Regions from separate parts of the Paenibacillus sp. FSL R5-0378 genome, predicted to be linked through region 2. Evidence: riboswitches for the same ligand, from Rfam matches in the RefSeq annotation. Region 2 holds a riboswitch; each other region holds the start of a gene.
What was found. A riboswitch is a leader RNA that binds a small molecule or an ion and turns the genes downstream of it on or off. The one in region 2 is predicted to bind cyclic di-AMP.
Positions count from the first base shown of each region.

Region 1: it holds a riboswitch for cyclic di-AMP, as region 2 does, so the genes downstream of both, MKY74_RS08505 (hypothetical protein) here and MKY74_RS21185 (APC family permease) in region 2, are expected to answer to the same signal.
Region 3: it holds a riboswitch for cyclic di-AMP, as region 2 does, so the genes downstream of both, MKY74_RS24290 (3D domain-containing protein) here and MKY74_RS21185 (APC family permease) in region 2, are expected to answer to the same signal.

Region 1 is NZ_JBBPAY010000001.1:1,833,775-1,841,382, forward strand. Features, by position in the region: gene MKY74_RS08470 (MFS transporter) at 1-478, opposite strand, end outside; gene MKY74_RS08475 (MarR family winged helix-turn-helix transcriptional regulator) at 488-871, opposite strand; gene MKY74_RS08480 (PAS domain-containing protein) at 1,074-1,691, opposite strand; gene MKY74_RS08485 (helix-turn-helix domain-containing protein) at 1,939-2,295, shown strand; gene MKY74_RS08490 (urease accessory protein UreF) at 2,385-3,044, opposite strand; tRNA gene MKY74_RS08495 (tRNA-Leu) at 3,295-3,377, shown strand; gene MKY74_RS08500 (glutathione peroxidase) at 3,523-4,017, opposite strand; cyclic di-AMP (ydaO/yuaA leader) riboswitch at 4,328-4,538, shown strand; cyclic di-AMP (ydaO/yuaA leader) riboswitch at 4,662-4,834, shown strand; gene MKY74_RS08505 (hypothetical protein) at 4,972-5,361, shown strand; gene kdpF (K(+)-transporting ATPase subunit F) at 5,503-5,580, shown strand; gene kdpA (potassium-transporting ATPase subunit KdpA) at 5,650-7,329, shown strand; gene kdpB (potassium-transporting ATPase subunit KdpB) at 7,346-7,608, shown strand, end outside.
Region 2 is NZ_JBBPAY010000001.1:4,572,627-4,580,234, reverse strand. Features, by position in the region: gene MKY74_RS21185 (APC family permease) at 1-1,724, opposite strand, end outside; cyclic di-AMP (ydaO/yuaA leader) riboswitch at 1,860-2,023, opposite strand; gene MKY74_RS21180 (phosphotransferase) at 2,229-3,260, opposite strand; gene MKY74_RS21175 (hypothetical protein) at 3,403-3,732, opposite strand; gene MKY74_RS21170 (PrsW family glutamic-type intramembrane protease) at 3,734-5,905, opposite strand; gene MKY74_RS21165 (hypothetical protein) at 6,127-6,450, opposite strand; gene MKY74_RS21160 (hypothetical protein) at 6,986-7,225, opposite strand; gene MKY74_RS21155 (oligopeptide/dipeptide ABC transporter ATP-binding protein) at 7,225-7,608, opposite strand, start outside.
Region 3 is NZ_JBBPAY010000001.1:5,252,481-5,260,088, forward strand. Features, by position in the region: gene MKY74_RS24260 (DUF4247 domain-containing protein) at 1-357, opposite strand, end outside; gene MKY74_RS24265 (DUF4178 domain-containing protein) at 372-878, opposite strand; gene MKY74_RS24270 (DUF350 domain-containing protein) at 928-1,332, opposite strand; gene MKY74_RS24275 (PspA/IM30 family protein) at 1,443-2,111, opposite strand; gene MKY74_RS24280 (NADH:flavin oxidoreductase/NADH oxidase) at 2,356-3,378, opposite strand; gene MKY74_RS24285 (polysaccharide deacetylase family protein) at 3,652-4,494, shown strand; gene MKY74_RS24290 (3D domain-containing protein) at 4,568-5,227, opposite strand; cyclic di-AMP (ydaO/yuaA leader) riboswitch at 5,231-5,385, opposite strand; gene MKY74_RS24295 (amino acid ABC transporter ATP-binding protein) at 5,624-6,346, opposite strand; gene MKY74_RS24300 (amino acid ABC transporter permease) at 6,333-6,992, opposite strand; gene MKY74_RS24305 (transporter substrate-binding domain-containing protein) at 7,162-7,608, opposite strand, start outside.

The DNA of each region.
Region 1 (7,608 bases), 2.7 Mb from region 2:
GAAGCGCCGTCCCGATAACAGGTCCAAGCGAAAGCGCGATGCTTGTCGACAGTCCGAAATAGCCCATGCCCTCGCCCAGCCTGCGGACCGGTATAATACCGGATGCCATCGTAGGCAGCGTCGTGCTGCCCATGCCGAAGCCCACGCCGAACACGATCCGCATCAGCAGCAGCAGCGCCATCGTGCCGCTCCACAGGTAACCGAAGGTGGCGAGCAGCGCTAAGGCAAGGCCGATATATAAGATTTGATTACGGATGCCTCTCTCCAAAGCTTTCGCGGAATACAGGCGCGCCACGATCGCTGCCAGCGAGAACAGGGTCGTAAACATGCTGACCATGAAGGCGCTGGCGTGAAAATGTTCTTTTACATAGCCGGACAGAGGGGATACGATCATTTGCAAATTTAAAAATAACAGCAGGTTGCACAGCGTAAGCATAATAAACTCACGTGTCCACAGTTTCTCTCGGGTGTCGTTCATAGGTGACTCCTACTCCATTAAAATTCGATCTATATTTTTATTGATTTGATCCATGATGCGGTTCAGTGACTCCAATTGCTCGTCCGTAATGCCGGCGATCAGCTCGTCATTAAGCTTCAGCTCCATCGGGATCGTTTCTTTCATCAGCTCCTGCACGGCTGGCGTGGCGTAGATTAAATAAGCCCGGCGGTCGGCCGGATCCGGCTTGCGCTGAATCAGTTCTTTCTTGTCCAGCACATCGAGAATGCGGGTGATGGAGGGCTGGTCTTTGCCGGAACGAAGCGCGAGTTCCTTCTGGTTAATCCCTTCCTGGAGGTGAACCTGGTACAGTACGGACCATTGCTCGGGTGTGATGCCGTAAGGTTTAAGCAGGCCTGCAAAAATAGAAGACATTCTGCGGGACATATTTCCGTATCGGAAACCGATCGTTTGGGACGAAGATGAGAAGCGGGTCAGGGAAAACACTCCTTCAAAATATAATTGTCATAACAATTATATGGATATGAACAAAGAACGTCAACGAAAAAAAGCTGCAGTGCGTTGACGATGATTTTGAAGAAGTGTTTGATTGGGGAAGAGACTGAAGATGTTGCAGCTACTGGTGAGTAGGTGTGTCCAATATGGACGAGTACTTGGGATACAGCCGCCGTATGCAGTCCGGGCAAATATCGTGCGTGAATTCGGTGTGGGCATGCTTTTGCAAAAAACTCTCGATGGAATTCCACAAGTCATCGTCATCGCGAATTCGTTTGCAGACAGCGCAGATGGGCAGCAATCCGCGTAGGGTGCGGATCTGGGATAAGGCGGTCATCAAGTCGTTCTCGAGCTGCTTGCTTCGGCTGATATCCGACAGGCAGACGATCATTCCCCGGGGTTCCTCCCTGGCGCCGTTCCGGAGCGGGAAAGCCTCGATTTGAAACCAGCGGGAGGGCTGGATGCAGCTCGACCGGAATTCGTTCCTGTAGTATGTAGAAATACCCTGCAAAACCGCCTGGAGTCTGTCCATGTCTTGTTCGTCTTCTCCCGAAAGGGCGTCGGCGATTTGCATAAAATTAATACCAACCCAGTTAAAGGATTGGGGGACGCCTTCGTCATATGCGCTTTGAATCCAGGCGTGGTTCACTGAAATGATAACTCCTCCGGCATCCACGACGGCAATACTTTGCCTCATGGCATGGATCAATTCATGATAAGAAATGTCGAGTGTGTGCAAAAGCGGTCGCTCCCTGTCTTGGTATTGGTCATAAGCGGGCCCGAATCGCGTTGGAAAGGTAATGTCAGATATGAAGTGAATGATTGCAGGGCGGTTGGATTAGAAAAGGGACTAATGATACAATAAGAGCCATAGGTATGGAAATTCCTAATATAAAGAATACTATACACGTTTTTGCGTCATATTGCAAGCATGAAATTACTTAAATGCGTCGTTTTTTTGCGACATGACTGGAAGGCGGTTTTTTATGCAATCCATTTACGGACGTATTGAGGCATTGATTAAGCAGAAGGGGATGACCAAAAAGTCGTTTTGCGAGCAGCTTAATATCAGCACGGGGAATTTCGGAGATTGGAAAAGGGGGAAGTCCACCCCGAGCACCAATAAATTGATCGAAATCTCGAGCTTTTTCGGCGTCAGCCTTGACTGGCTGATTCTGGGCAAGGAACCGGGGCCGTATATGGTGAAAGAGCAGCAGGATCCTTATTTGTGGGAAAACGGAAGGCAGTTAAACGAAATGCCGCTATCCGATCACGAGAAGGAGTTTATCAAGGAGTACATCAAGTTTGTGGAATACCGGAAGAACCAGTCCCGCGATCAGTAAGATGAAGGTCAAGTACATACATGGGAACAGAAAAGGCACTTCGCTGCGGCAGGGCAGAGCGGAGTGCCTTTGTGGTGTTGTTAAAGAGATCACGAGGCGATATGGGAGTCGTTCTCCTGGATATTGAAAAGGTCTGTGGGCAGGGAGTCTTTCTCCGCTGTCCATGCGCGCTCCATTTCAGCCGTCCATTTGCCGGCCAACGCTTTGGCGTCGTGAGGCGGAATGCTCAGCGAGCGGGCAGCGAGCTGGATGCATGTGCAGACCGCAGATTGCATATAGCCATAAACGGTGTGGTCGCGGCTGGACCCGAGCTGATAGTTGACATAGGCATGCGCCGTGGCCAGGCAGACGGGAGACAGTTCTTTCTGCGCGAGTTCGTCAAGAGCCTTCAGATTGAGCCAGGGGTACAGGGCCTGGGCCAGTTTCAAAAGTCTTCTGCCCCGTTGGCGCACCGCTTCATCATTTTCATGGGCAGCGATTCTTCCGAGGATGTACCGGTCAATCCGGGCGATCTGACGGATATCCCGTTGGTCGGCAGCTGCGTAAATCGCCAGAATGGCCGCGCCGTCTTGGCGGACCAAACGATTCATCATCGGATGAAGGATGAACCCTTCCAGCTCTTCCTGGCTCTGGATGCGCCCTTCTGCAATCCGGGTTTGGAGGTCGAACACATGGCTGAAGCCTCCGACCGACAAGTCGTTATCCAGCGTTTGCACGTAATCGAGCAGTTTGGTGCTTTTGTCGTTCAACGCGGTCACCTCCATTTTGTTGTGGTAATAAATATTACATGAATTGCGAAGTTAAATCATCGATCACTATTATTTGTAAGTTAATATTACATAAATATAATGATTTGTCAATGTTAGGGCGACTAAATCACTGTTTTTTTCGTTTTTTGTGTTATATAATATTACATGATTGGTGTTATAATGCATTTCCCTTTACAATTCGGATGATTTTGTGTATAATAAAAAAGTTCGCTAAATGAACTTTGGATATGCGGTAGTGGTGGAATGGCAGACACGCTATCTTGAGGGGGTAGTGGGCGTACGCCCGTGGAGGTTCGAGTCCTCTCTACCGCATCTATGAACACAGAAAGAAGCTTCCTTGGAGAAATCCAGGGAAGCTTTTTTTGTTGCTTAATGCATTTTCGTATATTTTGGGTTCCCGCAAAGCAAGTGAATTTCGGATCGCAGCAAGTAGCGTTATTTTGTAGAGCTGATTTGCCTATTCGCTTTTTCCGGATGCAAGCAGCTTGCGAATGTCGTTTTCGATTTTGTCCGGTGTCGTTTTGGGCGCGTAACGCTTGATGACCCTGCCCTTGGAGTCGACCAGGAACTTGGTAAAGTTCCACTTGACCGCTTTCGATCCGAGCACGCCCGGCGCTTCCCGGGTCAGGTATTGAAACAGTGGGTGGGCGTTGCTGCCCTTGACGTCGATCTTCTCAAACATCGGGAACGTGACCCCGTAATTCATCTGGCAGAATTCGCCGATCTCCTCGCTGGTACCGGGCTCCTGATTGGCAAACTGGTTGCTCGGAAAACCGAGAATTTGAAAATGATGGTCGCCGAACTCGTCGTACAGCTCCTGCAGCCCGCGAAACTGCGGCGTAAATCCGCATTTGCTGGCCGTGTTCACGATCAGCAGCACGTCACCTTCATATTCCTTTAACGATACCTCTTTACCGCGCAGCGTGTTCACTTGAAAATCATAGACGCTCACTGCCATCCTCCTCCTTTTGTGCTGCTATGAATCATCATCCAGCCGAATCATTTACCAAGCACACAATTTAATTTTAAACGATTGAACTGTAATGTCAATGCGGATATTCCTGCGAGCCAGTGTCCCTTAATGACCTGGATTCCATAAATGCGCCAAATCGGGAGCATGGAAGAGGTAGAAGTCAAAAAGCCAAAATGTAAGCGCTAATAAGGTCCTGAATGTTCCAAAATTCGCGGTTCATGATTTTTAGACTGCCTTTACAGCTTGGAAGGAGCGGGTGTATGATTCAGAGCGTATTCAATACAGTTTCCATTACTAATCGCTGAGTTTCCGCAAAAAAGCGCGGAAATCGGGGGAACCAAACGCGTGCCATGGAGCAGCGAACCGGTGTGAGAGTCGGGGGTCTGCTGCCAGCCGCAGGGGTGAATCCCGGCTACGGATGCCATGGATCCGGCCGGGTAGAGCGACTCTCACCGCTCGAATCCGTCAGCTAACCTCGTAAGCGTCGTTTGAGAGAGGAATGATGAAACTTGCGACCCGAATAAACTTTCGGATCACAGGGGGATCAGCTGGCCTCTGTGTTTTTTTTTACCCTTTTTTAGCTTACTGGAACAAAAGAGAGCATTCATCACAATCACATACACTTATCAATAACGCTTAATTTCGGCCGGAAACGGCCGGGAGCGGGGGAACCACAGCGGCCGCCTGGAATGGAAGCCGCCGGGGTGAATCTTTCCGGTACGGTAAGTACCGGAAGGTAGGGCGACTCTCACGCCCGAATCCGACAGCTAACCTCGTCAGCGTAACGGGAGAGAGACAGCACTTGTCGTGCGCATTTTGAATATAGGACGATCCTTCATATTCGTCCACATTCAAGAAGCCGCGGGAAAGGTCCTTCTTTCCCTGCGGCTTCTTTTGCGTATTCGCGGCTGCCGCACAGGAGGAGCCTTTGAAATGGACAACGTCGTCATCGTGACCGCGCCGAACGAGGCGGGACGCAATTTTATCAAGCTGCTGATGTATTGGAAGAGGCCCTTTGCCGTTCTGACCAACAGTGCCCGGGAGGAACGCCTCTTGAGAAAAATGGGGGTGCAGCGGATCATCCGGCTGAATACGAATCACGCGGAGGATTGGGTGGTGCCCGAAATGGAGGTCGGCAAAATCTTTCTTTTTGAAAGCAGCCTCAACCTGACCTGCCGCTATTTGCAGATCTGCCGTCCCTGGACGTCGGAACCGGTATATGTCATTACGCAGAGGGGCAGCTCACCCGGCATTTACCGGGGGCTTGGTGCAGATCACATCATTTATACCTTAAACGGCGAAGTCGGATTTTTACTGAAATAAAGATGATTCTAACCATGCAAAGGAGAGACCGGAAACGATGATGGATGTATATATGATACTTGCGCTCGCTGCCACCTTTGGCGTGTTCTTGTTATTTTTTCATTGGTGCGGCCAAGTGGTGGAAGAAGGGGGCAAAGACCAATGATTGTCGTTGGGGCATTCGCCGTGCTTGTCTTTATCTATTTGGTTTACGCCTTGATCCATCCGGAAAAATTTTGACCGGTATTTTAAATCTGTAAGCCTCAAGGGGCCAAAGCAGAACATGCTCGTAAGAGGGGGAAGCCAGCCTTGGATATTTTGCAAATTTGTATCGTCATTTTCGTGCTCCTGCTGCTCGTGAAGCCGGTAGGCACTTACGTATATCATATATTCTCCAATGAACCGAACCGGACGGACCGGATTTTCGGCGGCGTGGAAAGAGTTTTATACCGGATCATCGGGCTGAAGCAGCGGGGCAGCATGAATTGGAAAAAGTACGCGCTCAGCATGATCGCAACCAATATCTTTCTGGTAGCGATCAGCTATATATTGCTGCGAACGATGGGCGCCCTTCCGGGCAACCCGAACGGCATCGGCAATATGGAGGCGAGCCTGTCCTTCAACACGGTCATCAGCTTTATGACGAACACGAACCTCCAGCATTACAGCGGAGAGAGCGGCATGTCTTATTTTGGCCAAATGATCGTCATCACGATGATGATGTTTACCTCGGCAGCCTCGGGCCTGGCTATCGCGATTGCTTTTATGCGCGGCATCACCCGCAGGGGTGAGGGGCTCGGGAACTTCTTCGAGGATTTTATCAAGGCGCATGTCCGCCTGTTCGTGCCGCTTGCCCTCATCGTAACCCTGGTGCTGGTCGGGCTCAAAGTGCCGCAGACGCTGGAGCCGATGCGGGCCGTGCAAACGCTGGGAGGCGGCGTGCAGCAGATTCCGCTGGGTCCTGTAGCCTCGCTGGAATCGATCAAGCACCTCGGAACGAACGGGGGAGGCTTCTTCGGTGTCAACTCGGCCCATCCGTTCGAGAACCCAAGCCCGCTGACCAACGTGATCGAAATTCTCAGCATGTGGACAATTTCGGCGTCACTGCCTTACACGTTCGGACGGTTCGCCCGGAACAAGAAGCAGGGCTGGATGATTTTCAGCGTCATGATGACGCTGTTCGTAGCGTTCCTGTGCCTGACGTATTTCTCGGAAAAAGCCGGCAACCCGCTGATCAACCAATTGGGAATCAACAGCTCGGCCGGCAGCATGGAAGGCAAGGAGGTGCGCTTTGGCATCGCGCAGTCCGCGTTGTTCACAACCGTCACCACCGCCGCAACGACGGGGTCGGTCAACAACATGCATGATACGCTGACGCCGCTGGGAGGACTTGCGCCCTTGGCCGAAATGATGCTGAACGTCGTGTTCGGCGGCAAGGGGGTCGGTTTCGTCAATATGATCATGTATGCAATCCTCGGCGTATTTATCTGCGGCCTGATGGTTGGCCGGACGCCGGAATTTCTGGGCCGGAAGATCGAAGCCCGGGAGATGAAGCTGATCGCGGTGGCGATTCTGATGCATCCCTTCATTATTCTTGCTCCGACGGCGATTTCGTTTATGACGCACCTGGGTACCGACGCCTTCTCCAATCCTTCGTATCACAGCTTGAGCCAGTCGCTCTATGAGTTCACCTCCTCGGCGGCGAATAACGGCTCCGGGTTCGAGGGATTGGCAGACAATACCGTATTCTGGAACGTCAGCACCGGTCTGGTGATGCTCCTCGGCCGATATATTTCGATTATTGCGCTGCTCGCCGTTGCAGGTTCGCTGGCGGTGAAGCAGAAGGTCGCCGAGACTCAGGGCACCTTCCGGACCGACAACAAGCTGTTCGCCGGCATTTTGACCGGAACCGTGCTGCTGATCGGAGCGCTGACGTTCCTTCCGGTCCTCGTTTTGGGGCCGGTCGCCGAATTTTTAACACTTAACTAAAGAGGTGGAGCAAGTCATGAGCGGACAACGCAAAAGTATGCTGTCTGGCGGCATTGCCAAACAGGCGCTGAAAGACAGCTTTATGAAACTGAACCCGGCCGTAATGATGAAAAATCCGGTCATGTTCGTTGTGGAGGTCGGCACCTTCGTTGTGCTGCTGATGGTTCTTTTTCCCTCTTATTTTCATACCGAGGGACGGATAGGGTTTAATCTGACCGTGTTTCTGATATTGCTCTTCACCGTCCTGTTCGCGAATTTCGCGGAGGCGCTGGCGGAAGG
Region 2 (7,608 bases):
TGCCAGCTCCGCTTTGGAATAAACTGCGGAATGATCACTGTGACCTGGTAGTTGGATTCGCTGGCTTTCCGGTGCACCGTATCGATAAATTTGCTAAGCGGATGAATGATGCTCCGGTACGGAGAATGCAGCGTCACAAGGCGCACGTCGGGCCGCCATTTTTGCCATTTTTCCTCAAACCGGTTCTCTTCTTCACGTTCAAACGGAATATATACCGCAATGATCTGATCCGCCGCCAGCGACTTCGCATAATTCAGGGAATGCTCCACGACATGCGTAATGCCCGAAACGGGGAGAATGATCACATTGCCTTCAATCGGTACCGCCGGCTCGCACGTCGACAGCCGCAGCTGCTCGCCAACCGCCTCATAATGCTTCTTGATCCGGTGGAACAGATACACGATCAGCGGCAAAAAGATCAGTACCGGCCAAATCTGCGCAAACTTGGTTGCGAAGAACATCACCGACACCGTGAAGCTGATCAGCGCGCCGATCGTATTGATGACGAGCTTCGTCACCCAACCCTGCGGTTTTTCCCGGATCCACTTGACGATCATTCCCGTTTGCGAGAGCGTGAAAGGGATAAATACCCCTACCGCGTACAGTGGGATCAAATGTTCCGTCTGTCCGTGGAAAGCGACGATCAGCACGATGGACAGTAGCCCAAGGATGATGATTCCGTTCGAATATCCCAAACGGTCACCGCGGACAGTAAACATCCGGGGAATAAACCGGTCTTTGGCTAAATTGACCGCCAGCAGCGGAAACGCCGAATATCCGGTGTTGGCCGCCAGGATCAAGATCAGTGCCGTCGTGCCCTGGATGAAAAAGTACATAAAATTCCGTCCGAACGTCTGATTGGCAATCTGGGATACGACCGTCTCCTGGGGATTTGGGGATATACCCAAATAATAAGCAAGAAATACGATGCCCGAGAAGAGTACAGCCAGCAGAATCCCCATTGCCATCAAGGTTTTGGCCGCATTGTTCGGAGCCGGATCCTTGAAGTTCGGGATGGCGTTCGAGATCGCTTCGACCCCGGTCAGAGCGGAGCTGCCCGAGGCAAAAGCTTTTAAGAGCAGGAACAGGCTGATTCCCGCCACCGGCGTCCCGACCGGCGTATGCAAATGCGGTGAAACGTGACCGGTCACGATGTTGTACATACCGACGCCGATCAAAATGAACAGCGCTAAGGCGAACAGATACACCGGATAAGCCAGGATGGAGGCGGACTCGGTGACGCCCCGCAAATTCAGCAGCGTGATGAGGATGACGAAGGTGACGGCAATCCCCACCGTATGCTCATGCAGCGCCGGAAACGCCGAAGTCAGCGCGTCCGTGCCCGCCGAAACGCTGACCGCAACAGTCAGAATGTAATCTACCAGCAGCGATCCGCCGGCCACCAGCCCGGGATAGATTCCCAGATTCTGTTTGGAGACGACGTAAGCGCCGCCGCCATGCGGATAAGCGAAGATGATCTGCCGGTAGGATAAAATGAGTGCAGCCAGCAAAATCAGTACGCCGATTCCGATCGGTATCGAATACCAGAACGCCGCCGTGCTGACCGTAACCAGAACCAGCAAAATTTGCTCCGGCCCATACGCTACGGACGACAGCGCATCGGAGGATAGAATGGCCAAAGCTTTTTTCTTATTCCGTTTTTGTTCTCCCAATTCGGTAGACTTCAGCGGCCGTCCGATCAAAAGTCTTTTCAATGCTGCCATAAAATGTTTGTCACCGCCAGTGTTAGAGTTGAAATGCTCATGATGTACCCGTTAGACACGTGTTCAACCCTTTTTGGGCACAACAAAAAAAGCCGCAGGAAAGCTGGACCTTCCCGTGGCTTTACGCGCACGACAAATCCCTCTTTCATAACGCTTACGAGGTTAGCTGACGGATTCGGGACCGAAAGTATCCCTACACTCAATAAATGAACATCAAGTGATTCACCCCTGGGACGAAGGCTTAGCTTCCTCCCTTTGGTTCCCCCGCTCCTGATTTCAGAATTCAGCGATCAAGGAGTACTACGTTTCAGGTTCACAAGTTCACGATTACGAATTGAATCTTACTCCTTCCGGATACCTGCTGTAAAGAAGCAAACGGTTTGAGATACGTATGAAAAAATTCAAAAGAACTTCATGTCAACGCTTACATTGGCGGCACTCTATTAATTTCTGGCTGTAGCTGTGCATATCGCTTGTTTACGCTATTAAATTCATATCGGACTTCTATATATTTCGATCCGCCGCATTCCTCAGCGAAGCCTCTACGGTATCCAGCCGGTTCAAGCAGTGATGCCGGACCATTTCGAGGTCGTTATCCAGCTGGTCTGGCTCCAGGTCACGCTGCAAAATATTCATGCACCAATGGGTCAGGTTTCTCAAATGATGGCGGTATGCATAATAACGCAGTAAATCCGGGTTCAGCTCCATCTGTTGACCTAGTTCCTGCTCATACCCTTTGAGAAAATGACCCAGTCCGTCCCCGATATACCCCACGATATCCAGCTCTGGGGGCGCGAGCATGGCTGCTTCCCAGTCCAGGACGACAAGCCGTCCGTCTGCGGTCTCCATCAGATTCCCTCCCCACAGATCACCGTGACAGAGCACATTGGGGGCCGGGTCAAGTACGAGACGTTCACGAACCCCTGTGATCTGGTGCAACAGCTCGGTTATGCGCGTTTGCTGAGGGATAACAAGCTCACGCAGCAGCTGGCTAGCGGGATTTGCACCGGGCTGAAGATGTTCAAGCTGCTCCAGGCATTGGATCAAATGCTCGGAAAAGGAGACATCATACGTTTCAACCGCAAGGCCGGATGTGGTAGTGAAAGGAGTCGACTTCCGAATCCGCGCCGCCAGCCGTCCAACACGCTCCAAGTTATGCTTGGAAAAAGGGTAAGCCTCAGCTAAGGTATCTCCTTCGATAAATTGAAACAGCACCGCTGTGCAATCAGGAAGGGAAAGCAGAAAAGCACCGCTTAAGGTTCGGAATGGACAAGGCAATTCCATAAATCGGCCGGTCTGATGCAATTCCCACATAAACGGCACATAACGCCTGCAGCGAAGGATGCTTTGGCGGTGGCTGTCATTGCTATGGTCAAACAGTTTCAGATAGGATCGCGTCCCATTTTCTCCCTCCACCCGGTAAGAATAGGCCGAATCTCCATAAGGGATAAAAATAAGCCTCCGGGCAGCAATTCCGTAAGCTTCGTTCAAGTGATGCACAAAAGCCCCTTCGTCCATTCGATATGACTGCCTCACTTCGCTCTCCCCTTTCCCCTTTACATCGTAGCGCGGTTAAAAGCAATCAAGCCCGGTGTCTGTGTAACCCGGACTTGATCGCACTCACCTCTTAGGAGATTAAAACAATCTTTCATTCATTCACCAATGTTAACAGGCAATGTTAACCGATGTAGACCACCGCACCGCCGCGCCTGTACGCCTTTGGCAGTTCCGTCTCCAGCAGCTCGAGTCTGCGTAACATGTGGTCGAGGTCGTCCCCATGCATGTGGCTTCGCGCCCATTCTTTAAGCTGGGACACTTCGCCCAAGACAGACGGGATGTCCTCGGACTCCACGTCTGTACCGTCCTGGAAAAGTGCGACCCACTGCAAGTTCAGCTCTTCCACCGCCGGCACCCAATATTTCTGGAAAAAGGATTCCGTCGCCACCGGAAGCATAAAGGACCGTTCAAATTCGTCTTCCGGGTCCACAATAATGGCGCTGATTGACATGTTATTTCACCCCAAATCGAATGTTGAATGTATAATCCGGGAATTCTTGACGCAGCTTGTTCAAGCTGTTCTCCGCGGCTGTCCGTAACGCCGGCGAGTCCCCGTCCAGCTGAAACTCAAAATGCCGGATTCCTTTGATTTGCTCCAGTGTCGGGATCTCCGCCGTTCCATCAGGCGTCGTTCGCGTCCCAACCGCCTTCTGCATCAGGTTGTTGATCCGCACCTTCGTTTTCTGGTACAACTGCTTATCTGTAAATTGCTGCGGCGTCTGCTGCGGCTTACCCGTTTTTGGATGGATGCGGTCGAGCCCTTGCGCCGACTTGGCTTCATAGAAGATGCCCTTCTCCAGATCGACGCCGTCAAACTCCCCAAGCGCTCCGTTCTTGGCATCGTGGAGCTCCACCCCACGGTACTTCGCTTTGCTCCAATGTACGTAATCGTCTGCATCGTTCTTCGGCGGCTGCTCCTCGGGATCTTTTTCCTTCTTTGGCGGTGGATCCTCTCCATCTGGCTTATGCGGCTTCTTGGGCAGGTCAGGTTCCGGCTTCGGCTCCTTTCGCCGTTTAAGCAGCTTCTCCAGCCAATCCTTCAGCCTGCTGCCGCCCTTCTTTCCGAAGCGTTCGGCCAGCCTGCCGAACGGAACACGGCTCAGTGCCAGCGCAAGCAGCGTAGAGATCACATTTTCGGGGGTGAGCAGCCTTTTCGGATCGCGGATATCCTTAGCGATTTCATGGCCGCTCGCTGGTATGCTCGCCGCCGTTAAGGCAATGCCGAGAGCGGGCCAGAAGCTGACGAACATGAAGGACAAAGCGAACGCTCCGAGCACGATGGCGCTTTTTTCCCAAAAACCGAGGCGGTCCCACCAGTTCTGCAGCGAATCGAACATGCATGAGAAGCAAGCCGGATCGGCGGGATGGACGTGCGCCTGGAAATAAGCGGCGAAGCCCGCCAGCCCGGCGACCAACAGAAGGGCCGCGGTTACACCGGCGGCGGCACGGAAATGCTTCAGCATCCTCGTTTGCAGGTCACCCTGCAGCGCGGCCGCTTCCTGATTGCCGTATAGGAGCGAGAAGCCCAGCTCCCTGCGTTCCCGGGTCCAGGACATGACGCTCGCCAGCCGTTCCCTGCGGGTCAAGAGAGACTCCAGCATATACCACAGCTCTGGCACCGGGTTGATCCATCCTTCGCCTTCCATTCTCGGCAGCCGGCTTTTCACCCGATTCAACGAGACGTAATCCAGCACGAGCCCAATTGCCAGCATCAGGAGGAACACGCCTTTCGTGCGGTATCCGCTCCCCGTCAGGTCGCTGATTTTCATAAACCAGTCCGGCAAGGAGCCCTGCCCGTTATATGCGGCATGATCGATGATCGACCAGACGAGCAGCAGTGCAGGCAGGGCGAAGATGGCGTCGCTCAGCCGCTTGCGCAAACGCACGGCCAAACCGAGCCCTAAGGTTATCATGCCGGTGTGCACAGGATGACTGACCGACATGATGGTCGGAAAGATGCTTTCTTCAAACCGGCCGGGGAACAGCGTCCAAAAATCCCAATGGATGGTTTCCCCACCAAGCATCGTCACACTGTAGCCGTACGTCCGCCCGATGATGCCGGAGTTCAGCCAGCGGCGCGTCAGCTCTTCCATCAATTGAAAGCCCACGCCCGCCCCGGCTCCGGCCAGCGTATAATCGGCAAGGCTCATGGAAGAGGCGCGCCGTGAAAAGAGTAGAAACAGACCGAGCGGCAGCAGCTTCCACACTTCCTCGAAGATCGGGGTCAGGACGGCCTGGGACCAGGTGTCCCGCGTATCCCCGCCAAACAGGCCGTGAGCCGCGAGCAGTGTCAGCGCCGTAACCGGGATGACGAGAAAGATGCCCAGCAGCATAAACATGGCCGCCTGCTTCCAGGTAAATGTTTTGCTCCGGCAAAGAAACCAAAACTGCAGCATGACATAAAAGGACCATAAATACTGAACGAGCATCGTGCGTGAATCCCGGTACAGGAACAGGCCCAGGATAAAAAACAAAAGGGATACCCAGCACCAAATCGTATATAAGGTTTTGAGCCAGGGGAGGCGCTGGAGCGTTCCCTGCACCCACCGATACACCCCTTCAGCGATATCCCTGATTCCGTTTCGGATGTTCCAGATCGTATCCGTTTCCATCTCCTCCTTCATGGCATCACCCTGATTCTGAGGGGCTGTCCTGACAAGAGCTGTGAAGTTATAAGATCGGCTTCCTCCCCAATATACCTTATATTCGTCTTGGTAGGGCAATGAATATGGGGATGTAAACCAAAACTGGACCATTTTCCCCCTCCAAGGGGACGAAGGTCAGCCGAAAGGCCGCCGCTAACTGGCACGAGTGGTGCATAGCTCCTATAATCAATCCGTCCTGTTCACTCGTTTCTGAAGATTTGCAGGACCGTGTCCGAGATAACCTGCTCCGGGACGTCTCCGTGCAGCGTATACAGAAAATCACCCTTCACGAAACGATACACCGCTTTCTCCGTTCGGTCATCGCGAAGCTCCTTCGTGGATGGAACGGCTTTCTGGTGAGACAGAACCGGATAAGGGGACGGACCGCGCAGCCGGGTAACGGACAAGCGTAATCCATTTGGGTAACGGATTCGAATCTCCGGTTCCATAAATTTATCGTCATACACCTCGACCGTGCGAATCTGATCTTCATCCGGAAAACGAAGCTCGCTTCGAAGAAACACCCTCGCCTCCTGCATCGTACTTGGGCGCAGGTTTCGGTCCCAAAATAGGCCTGCACTCAAAATCATCAATACGACCAAGGCTGTAACAGACATTGCACTGATCAGTATAAAAAGAAGCTGTCTGCTTTCCTTTTCCAACGGTCTGCTCCTTCCCGCTACGGTTTGAATATACGTGTGTATATTAACGACGCGAGAACACAGGCAAGGGTTACGGGGGTTAACCCGATACGAAATATAAATTTAATGAATTTGGACGCGGTTACTCCTGAAGGATCAGTTACATTTGATTTCAACTTGATATTAACCTGTATATGCGGGGCAAAATTCTGCCGGGACATGGTGGAGAACGATACTTATTAATGAGATTTATAATTAATATGATTAAATAAAAATGGTAACCCCCTCTTTTTCCTTTAACATCGTGCCTATGAAACCGAAAAGCACGCTCCCCACAGCGGGAATCGTGCTTTTTAAGGGTGATTCGCTAATTAATTCATGCCGTTAATTATTGGATGTCCGTCCTGTAGTTCCGAAGTCATTTCCCATCGGGCTCCTGCGCCTCTTCCAACCTGCGGCGCTTGGCATCCCGCATTTTCCGCCAGACGGAAACGAGGATGATGCAGCCGGAGAGAATGATATTGATCCAGACCGACAGAACAACCACGACATACGGCCCGGTGCCGGGCTTTACCGCCGTCAGGGAGACGAAACAGAGCAGCAGCAGGACTAGTGACATCGAAAGAACGATTCTGGACAGTGCTCCGAAGTCCCCCATCACACGCTTTTGATGGCGCCGATGTCAGCCATCTTGCGCTGCCACAGCTCATGCGCCTCCTCCGCGTAATGACAAGCCGTCTGCTCCGAGCCCACCAAGCGGAGCTGGGGCTCTTCCGAGGAGCAGCGGTCCGTGGCCATCGGGCACCGCGGATGGAAGCGGCAGCCAGACGGCGGTTTGGCCGCGTTCGGCATCTCCAGACTGCGCAGTGGCAGATCCGCCATCGCTTTGGCGATTTCGGGATCGGGCGTCGGAACGGCGGACAGCAGCGCCTGCAAATAAGGATGCTTCGGATGGCTGAGGACATCGTTGACCCCGCCAAGCTCCATCACGCGTCCGAGATACATAACGGCCATGCGGCCCCTTCCGGCGATGTAGCGGGC
Region 3 (7,608 bases), 680 kb from region 2:
ATTCCGCTGCACATACTGCTGCGAGTCGATTTCGATCAGCGTATCGCTTGGCTTGGCGGTATCTTTCTGCAGATGGTACCATTCGTTACCGTACACCAGGAACATCCGGTCGGCATCTTCCGGCGACATCTGGTCGGGCTTCTTCTCGTCCGTCAGCTCCTTCGCAACCTCGGGAACCGTCTTGTCTGCGGCCCTGTACACATACGACGTAGCGTTACCGTCACGGTTCACCGACTCCAGCGGATAGGTCTCCTTGACGTTTGGCGAGCCGATGCCGCATCCGGTCAGCAGAGACAGCACAAGGCTGGCGACAAGCAGAAGCTTCAGGCCGAGAAACCTGCTTCTCTTCTTACCCATCATGTGCCCCACCTCTAATTGGCCCGGATGACTTTCACATCACCTGGGATTACTTTCTCTCCTTCATACAGCATAAAGCGTCCGTTCTGCCACTCGATCCGCAGCAGATGGTAATCGTCGGATTGGTACTGCCATACATGCTGCTCTCCCCCTTGCGTAAACGGGGTTTTGCCTTGAATCAACACATGACCGATGTATTCTTCTTCCATATAGTAAACCCGGTCGTCCAGGTCGATCTCGGTCGGTACTTCTGCAGGATTGTCAAGCCGGCCGTCGATCGGAGCGTACAATTCATACTCCACGGTCTCGCGCTCTTCAATATGAAGGTAAGCGATCGTGTTCCCGTCCCGGAGCGTGAGCAGAACGGCGTTTCTTCCGCGGTTGTGCACGCGTCCGATGACTTCGTACGTGACCAGCGATACCTCGCAAATATCTCCCGGCATCAGCGCCAGCATGCTTTTCTCCGGTTTCGGCGGTTCCGGCTTGGCAAACAGGTTGCCTATTCTTTTAAATACACTCATATGCTATAACTCCTTAGGTAATCAAACTTTAATATATATTGGGGTCGTGCTACAGGCAGGCGGTAATGATGAGGGCGCCCACCAAATGGATCGTACCGGCAAACAGGCCGTAACCCACTTTGCCCTGCTGTGTACCTGTATCCAGGTCAAGCTTTGCCCACCATCTCATCAAGACGCGCACGATCGCTTCCAGCACGAGTAAGATCAAGAAGGAGACGATCGATACGACAAGCGCTTCCAGCAGGTTATTCGAGGTCCGAATCGAAACGGACAGAATGTAACCCTGGGACAGCAGCTTGATGACCAGGCGCGAGGTGACCGCCATGTTGCCTGCCTTCACTTCTTCAAAATCTTTGTACTTGGTAAACAGCGAATCCACAAACATCAAAATAAAGAGCAGGATCGCCCCGGAACCTGTCCATACCAGAATCCCTTTAATGATATTAAAATCCATCTACCTTAGCCTCCACATCTTCTCAACGTCTCACTCATACATAATAAAAGCGAAGGAGAAATATGACAAATGTTCCCCTTCGCTATTCATCATACCCGGTTTATGGCAGATTATTTGTTCTCGTACTGCTTCATGAGCGCTGCCAGCTCATCTTCAACTTCTTTGTCCTTGCCGAGCTGTTCGAACTCATCGTCGAGCGATTTGCCTTTGGCGGACATTTCGTTGCTGGCCTCGGCTTGCGCCTCCATCTGCAGCATCTTCTCTTCCATCCGCTTCATGCCGTTCGTCGCAGAATCGGTGCTGAAGCCGTTCATCGCCTTGTTGATTTCGGTTTGCGCTTTGGCCGCATTATAGCGGGCTACCAGCGTCTCTCTTTTGTTCTTCATTTCGGTGAGCTGCTTGCGCATTTCCTCAAGCTTGGCACGGAGATTGTCGGCCGAAGCCTTGTTCTGGTCGTAGCTTGCTTTGTATTCGTTCATTTTCTGCTCAGCCGATTTTTTCTCTTCCAGCGCACGGCGGGCCAGCTCAATGTTCTGTGCCTGGGCTGCGGTGTGTGCCTGCTGGGTACGCTTCTCAACGAGCGCCTGCTGCTCTTCGTACAGCTGCTTGAATTTTTTCTCGATGGCGATTTGAGCGGCTACAGCCTTCTCCGCGTCTTCCAAATCTTCGGTCATATCGCGGATGTATTGGTCCGTCATCTTGATCGGGTCTTCTGCCTTATCAATAATCGCATTAATATTGGACATTGTTAAATCGCGCAGTCTTTTGAAAATAGCCATGGTTTCTTGTTCCTCCTGAAAGGTTAATGTGTTCTTCTTGATACTCTTTTACGCAGCAGTTTTAGGACCGTTTCAAAAATCGCCAAAATTTTTTCGGCGTTTGTTCATCTTCCATAATATAGCAGTAAGGAGCCTTCATTCAAGGGTATGTTTACCGTTTAAAAAACGCGGGAGCCGATCCTACGGATCTGACTCCAGCGTTTTGTTGTGAATGCTTGATTAGCTTATTTCCGCAATGCCTAAGTTAAAAAGCGCGCAAGTACTGTTTCGGGATCTTCTGTTCTCCGTTCAACTCTTGGGCCGCATGAAGCGCCCAATAAGGATCCTTCAGCATGCCTCTGCCGACTGCGACCAGATCCGCCTTTCCTTCCAGCACCACCTGCTGCGCTTCCTCGTAATTTTCCAAGCGGCCGACAGCGATTACCGGTACATCCAGCTTTGCCTTCATTTGCTCCGCCAATTCCACCTGGTACCCCGAGCCGGCCTTCGGTCCGCCGTTCGATCCGATATGACCTTCACCGCCGGAGGAAATATGGAATACGTCCACGCCCGCATCCCGGTATCGTTGGCAGATTTCCGCGCAGTAATCGACGTCATAACCGCCGTCCACGTACTCCTTGGCTGACACTCTCATCAGAACAGGCATGTCTTCAGGGACCGCCTTCTTGACGGCTTTAACAACTTCTTCTCCGAACAACGCCAGGTCTTTTCCATACGCATCGTCTCTTCGGTTGGTCAGCGGAGAATGGAACTGATGGATTAAATAGCCGTGAGCGCCGTGTATCTCGACGGTATCAAAGCCGGCTTCCACCGCGCGCCGGGCCGCTTCCCCATAGGCGGTAACCAGACTCTGGGCCTCTTCGGTGGACAAAGCCCTCGGAATTTTATATTTCTCGTCAAAACGGATGGCCGATGGGGCTACGGGCGGGTTCGCGTCCTCCGCCTTGCGGCCGGCATGGCCCAACTGGATGCCGATCCTTGCGCCATGGGCGTGCACTTCGTCGACGATTTTGCGGTAAGCAGGGATCTGCCCGTCATCCCATATTCCCGTATCCCGGTTCGTAATCCGTCCGTCCGGGTGAACCCCCGTCATCTCTACGATAATCAATCCGGCTCCGCCGACTGCGCGGGATACATAATGGACATAATGCCAATTGTTAGGGATCCCGTCCTCAGCCTGTACCGAATATTGGCACATCGGAGGCATAACAATCCGGTTTTTCAGAGATAATCCTTTAAGTACATAAGGTGTAAATAGATCTGCCATTGCTTCGTGTCTCCTTTATGTTGTATGTGATTAAGCCTATATGACAACAGGGTTATATGATTGCAGCGCCGCCGTTCAATCGTCCATACCTCGCGGTTACGGCCAACGAACAGCGACCGTAATCCATCAGTTCTATTATACACGCTTTGCCGAACGATATGAAAATGTGGCCCAGCAACTGATTTAAAGCAACATAATTGCATCAACTTATGGACATAACAAGGATAAATCATGCTTTCGCTGTTTGTCCGCGGTGGAAAGGAGTCGAGACGGATGAAAAAGAAGCTGTTATGCACATTGCTGTCTTCCCTGCTGATCTTGTTGTTGATCTGTCCTTGGCAGTCCGGGTGGCCGGCAGCCGCCGCTCAAGGCGGTGAACCCCCGGAACATTCGTCAGGTTCCGAACCTGCACGGGAAACCAGCAGCCGGGAGGCGAAAGAAAAGCGGAAGGAACAGCAGATCCTTACGCTAGGCCAGCTGATCAAAAAATATCCCGAAACGTTCAAAATTCACGGTCCGCGCGTCAAAGAGGTGGCCCTAACCTTTGATGACGTGCCGGATCCCAGGTTTACTCCTCAGATCCTGGATGTGCTCAAAGCCCATCATATTAAAGCCACCTTTTTTGTGATGGGCAGCCGGGCGAAGAAGCATCCCGAGCTGGTCGAGCGCATTGTCCGTGAAGGACATGTGATCGGAAACCACTCCTATAATCATCCCGTGTTTCACAAATTGGAGATGGACGAATATGTAGCCGAGATTAAGCGGACGGAGAACACGCTTTACGGCATCGTCGGCTATAAGCCCAAGCTGATCAGGCCGCCTTATGGAGACATCACGGAACGCCAACTGCGCTGGGCCAAGCAGCAGGGCTACAAAATCGTAAACTGGAACGTCGATTCGCTGGATTGGAAAGGAATCAGCAAGGAAGCGGTCAAGCGCAACGTGCTGTCCACCGTTGGGCAAGGCTCGATCATTCTTCAGCATGCGGGAGGCGGAACCACGTCCAATCTCAGCGGTACGATCGATGCCCTTCCGGACATTATTCAGACTTTGAAAAATAAAGGCTATTCATTCGTCACGCTGCCGAGGTTACTTCACGTTCCAAAAGACAAGTAACGCGCTGAGCGTACAAAAAAAACCGGCTTGAGTACAAAAGCCGGTTTTTCCGTGTTATTATGAATAGCATTGACTATTTAATGAAGTACAGCTCAACGTCCTGGAACCCGAAGGCACTAACGCTTTCCGGGCTGCCCGGCACGAAAATGTCGATGCGTTTCCCCTTAATCGCACTGCCGGTATCCTTAGCTGTCGCTACGAAGGCTTTCTTCGGAAGGCCTTGGAAGCTGTGACCGGTAACCAGCACTTTCGTTCCCAACGGGATAACGGAAGGGTCAACCGCGATCGTTCCCAGCTTCAGCGGGTTGCCGAAGTAGTCCACTGCTCCCCACTTGCCGTTTTCGCTAGCGGCAGATGAATAAGCCGTAGCTCGGACGTCCAGCGTTTTGGAGTAATTGAAGGTTTTACCCCATGCTTCCACGACTTTGTCATCGCCGTTGACGTTCAGGGAAGCTGCTGTGATGATGGAGCCGTTGTCCTCTGCGGCAAATGCCTTGGCTGTGCTTGCTCCGGGAACGTTTAATTTCAGGCCTGGATAAATATTGGTTGCTTCTACGCTCGGATTTGCATTCATCAGCTGATTCAAATTAACGCCATATTGTTTAGATAATGTATAGAAGGTGTCTCCATCCTTCGCTACATGGACCGAGTCCGCAAACGTGGGTACCGCTTGTACCGCCAGAGAAATGCCGATGATGGCTGCAAGTGTCTTGATTCCTTTAAATCTTTTCATGGTTCCTCCTTAAGTCGTGATGCCTGCGAAGTTAGCTGTCGGATTCGGATTGAGGAGACAACCCTACGCCCTATTGGTGCGATTCACCCCAAGCGTACTATGTACACAAATTACATCCCCCGCACTTTACCTTAGAAAAGTTTCGGCTCAACAAATATATCACAATTTTGTAACCTGTGCGCATGAAAATGTTACCAATCCAAAAGTCTTGAATTATCAGGCTTTATTTAGGGTTGTTAGCTGACTTAAGCAAGGGAGCAGCAGCTCAATTCCTTTTAAAATAGTTACAAAATCCTCATTCATTTTAACAATTTATTCATGAAAAGGTACATAAAAAGCCCTGGATGAGTAATATTCTCGTCCAGGGCTTTATCATTTTTATATGCAGGCACTTTGTCAAAGAACCTTGCTCAGAAAATCTTTCGTGCGGCTGTTTTGTGGGTTACCGAACACTTCCGCAGGCGTCCCCTGCTCGACGATTTGTCCGCCGTCCATAAAGACGATCCGGTCGCCGACTTCCCGGGCAAACCCCATTTCATGGGTTACGATGACCATCGTCATGCCGCCCTCCGCAAGCTTCTTCATGACCTCCAGCACTTCGCCGACCATTTCGGGGTCCAGGGCCGAAGTCGGCTCGTCAAAGAGCATGACGTGGGGCTGCATGGCCAGCGCCCGCGCGATGGCGATCCGCTGCTTCTGCCCGCCTGACAGCTGGGACGGATACGCATCCTTCTTGTCGGATAATCCGACCGTGCGCAGCAGGTCAAGGGCAATCCGTTCCGCCTCGGCCGGCGGCTGCTTTTTCACCTTAACCGGGGCTAGCATGAGGTTCTGCAGCACCGATTTATGCGGGAACAGATTGAAATGCTGGAACACCATGCCCATTTTTTCGCGGGTGGCATTGATGTTGTGGCGTTTGTCCGTAATCGGCTCGCCTTCAAACGTGATCTGCCCCCCTGTTGGCGTTTCGAGCAGATTCAGGCAGCGGAGAAAGGTACTTTTCCCCGAGCCGCTGGGGCCGATCACGACGACGACCTCGCCTTTGGCGATGTCGATGTCGATCCCTTTCAGAATCTCCAGCTTGCCGAACGATTTGCGCAGATCTTTAACGCTGATCATCGGTATTCAGCCTCCTTTCGAATACCCCTAGCAGCTTGGACAGGGTAAACGTCATAATGAAGTAGATGGCCGCAATGACCAGCAGCGGACTGAGGTAATCATACGTAATCCCTTGGATAGCCCCCGACTGGTACATCAAGTCGGTGACGCCGATAAACGATACGATGGATGATTCCTTGATAATCGTAATAAACTCATTGCCGATGGCCGGCAGCACGCTTTTAACAGCTTGGGGCAGCACGATGTACCGCATCGTCATGCTGCGCGTCATTCCGAGGGAACGGGCCGCTTCCGACTGGCCACGGTCCACCCCCTGGATTCCGGCACGGAACACTTCCGCAAGGTACGCGGAGCTGTTAATGGACAGCGTAATTGCACCGGACTCGATCGGCGTAAATTTGACCCCGAAGGCCACGAGGCCGTAGTGAATAATAAACAGCTGAACAACCATCGGGGTACCGCGGAGAACTTCCACCCATACCGAACCGATTAGCTTCGGCAGCCAAAAGCGGGACATCCGCATCAAGGATATAAGAATGCCCAGCACGAAGCCGCAGAAGACGCCGATGGCCGCCAGGAGCAGTGTATACTGGATACCTGTCGCAAAATACGTCCGGTAATCCCAAAAAACGGAGAACATATTCATAAAGACCCAAGAACCTCCTTTGTCATCATACCTGCCTGTCCCATCCTTTCCCTGTATACAACAGATCGGGACATATTTGAAACAAGGTACCCATCATTGAACAGAAAAAATAGCGAATTCGCTTCGCTATTTTATCCGATGTATAAAATGAGAACAGACAGCTTAACCTCTATTTCTGTGCAGCCAAATCGCTCGCTTCGGCGACGTACTGCTCAATCTTGTTTTCGGATTTCAGACGGTCCAGCGTTTTATTGATTTGGTTCACGAGCTCGGTGTTGCCTTTTTTGATCCCGATCGCGTAGCCGTCTTCCTTATAATCAGGAACCGCATCCGCAATTACCAAACCTTTGACGTTCTTGATGTATGCTTCGGCAACCGGTTTCTCCATGATGGAGGCATCCACGCGGCTCGAATTCAGCTGAAGCACAATGTCGGAAATTTTGCCCAGGCCGGTGATCTTCGCCCCCGGAATCGTCTTGGCAATGTCCTCCTGGATCGAACCCTTCTGAATGCCGAGCGAAGCTCCTTCCAGAGCTTTCATCGTGCTGTATTTGTCTTTGTCAGCCTCTCTGACGACAACGGCCTGCTCTGCCTTATAGTAGTTGTTCGAAAAATC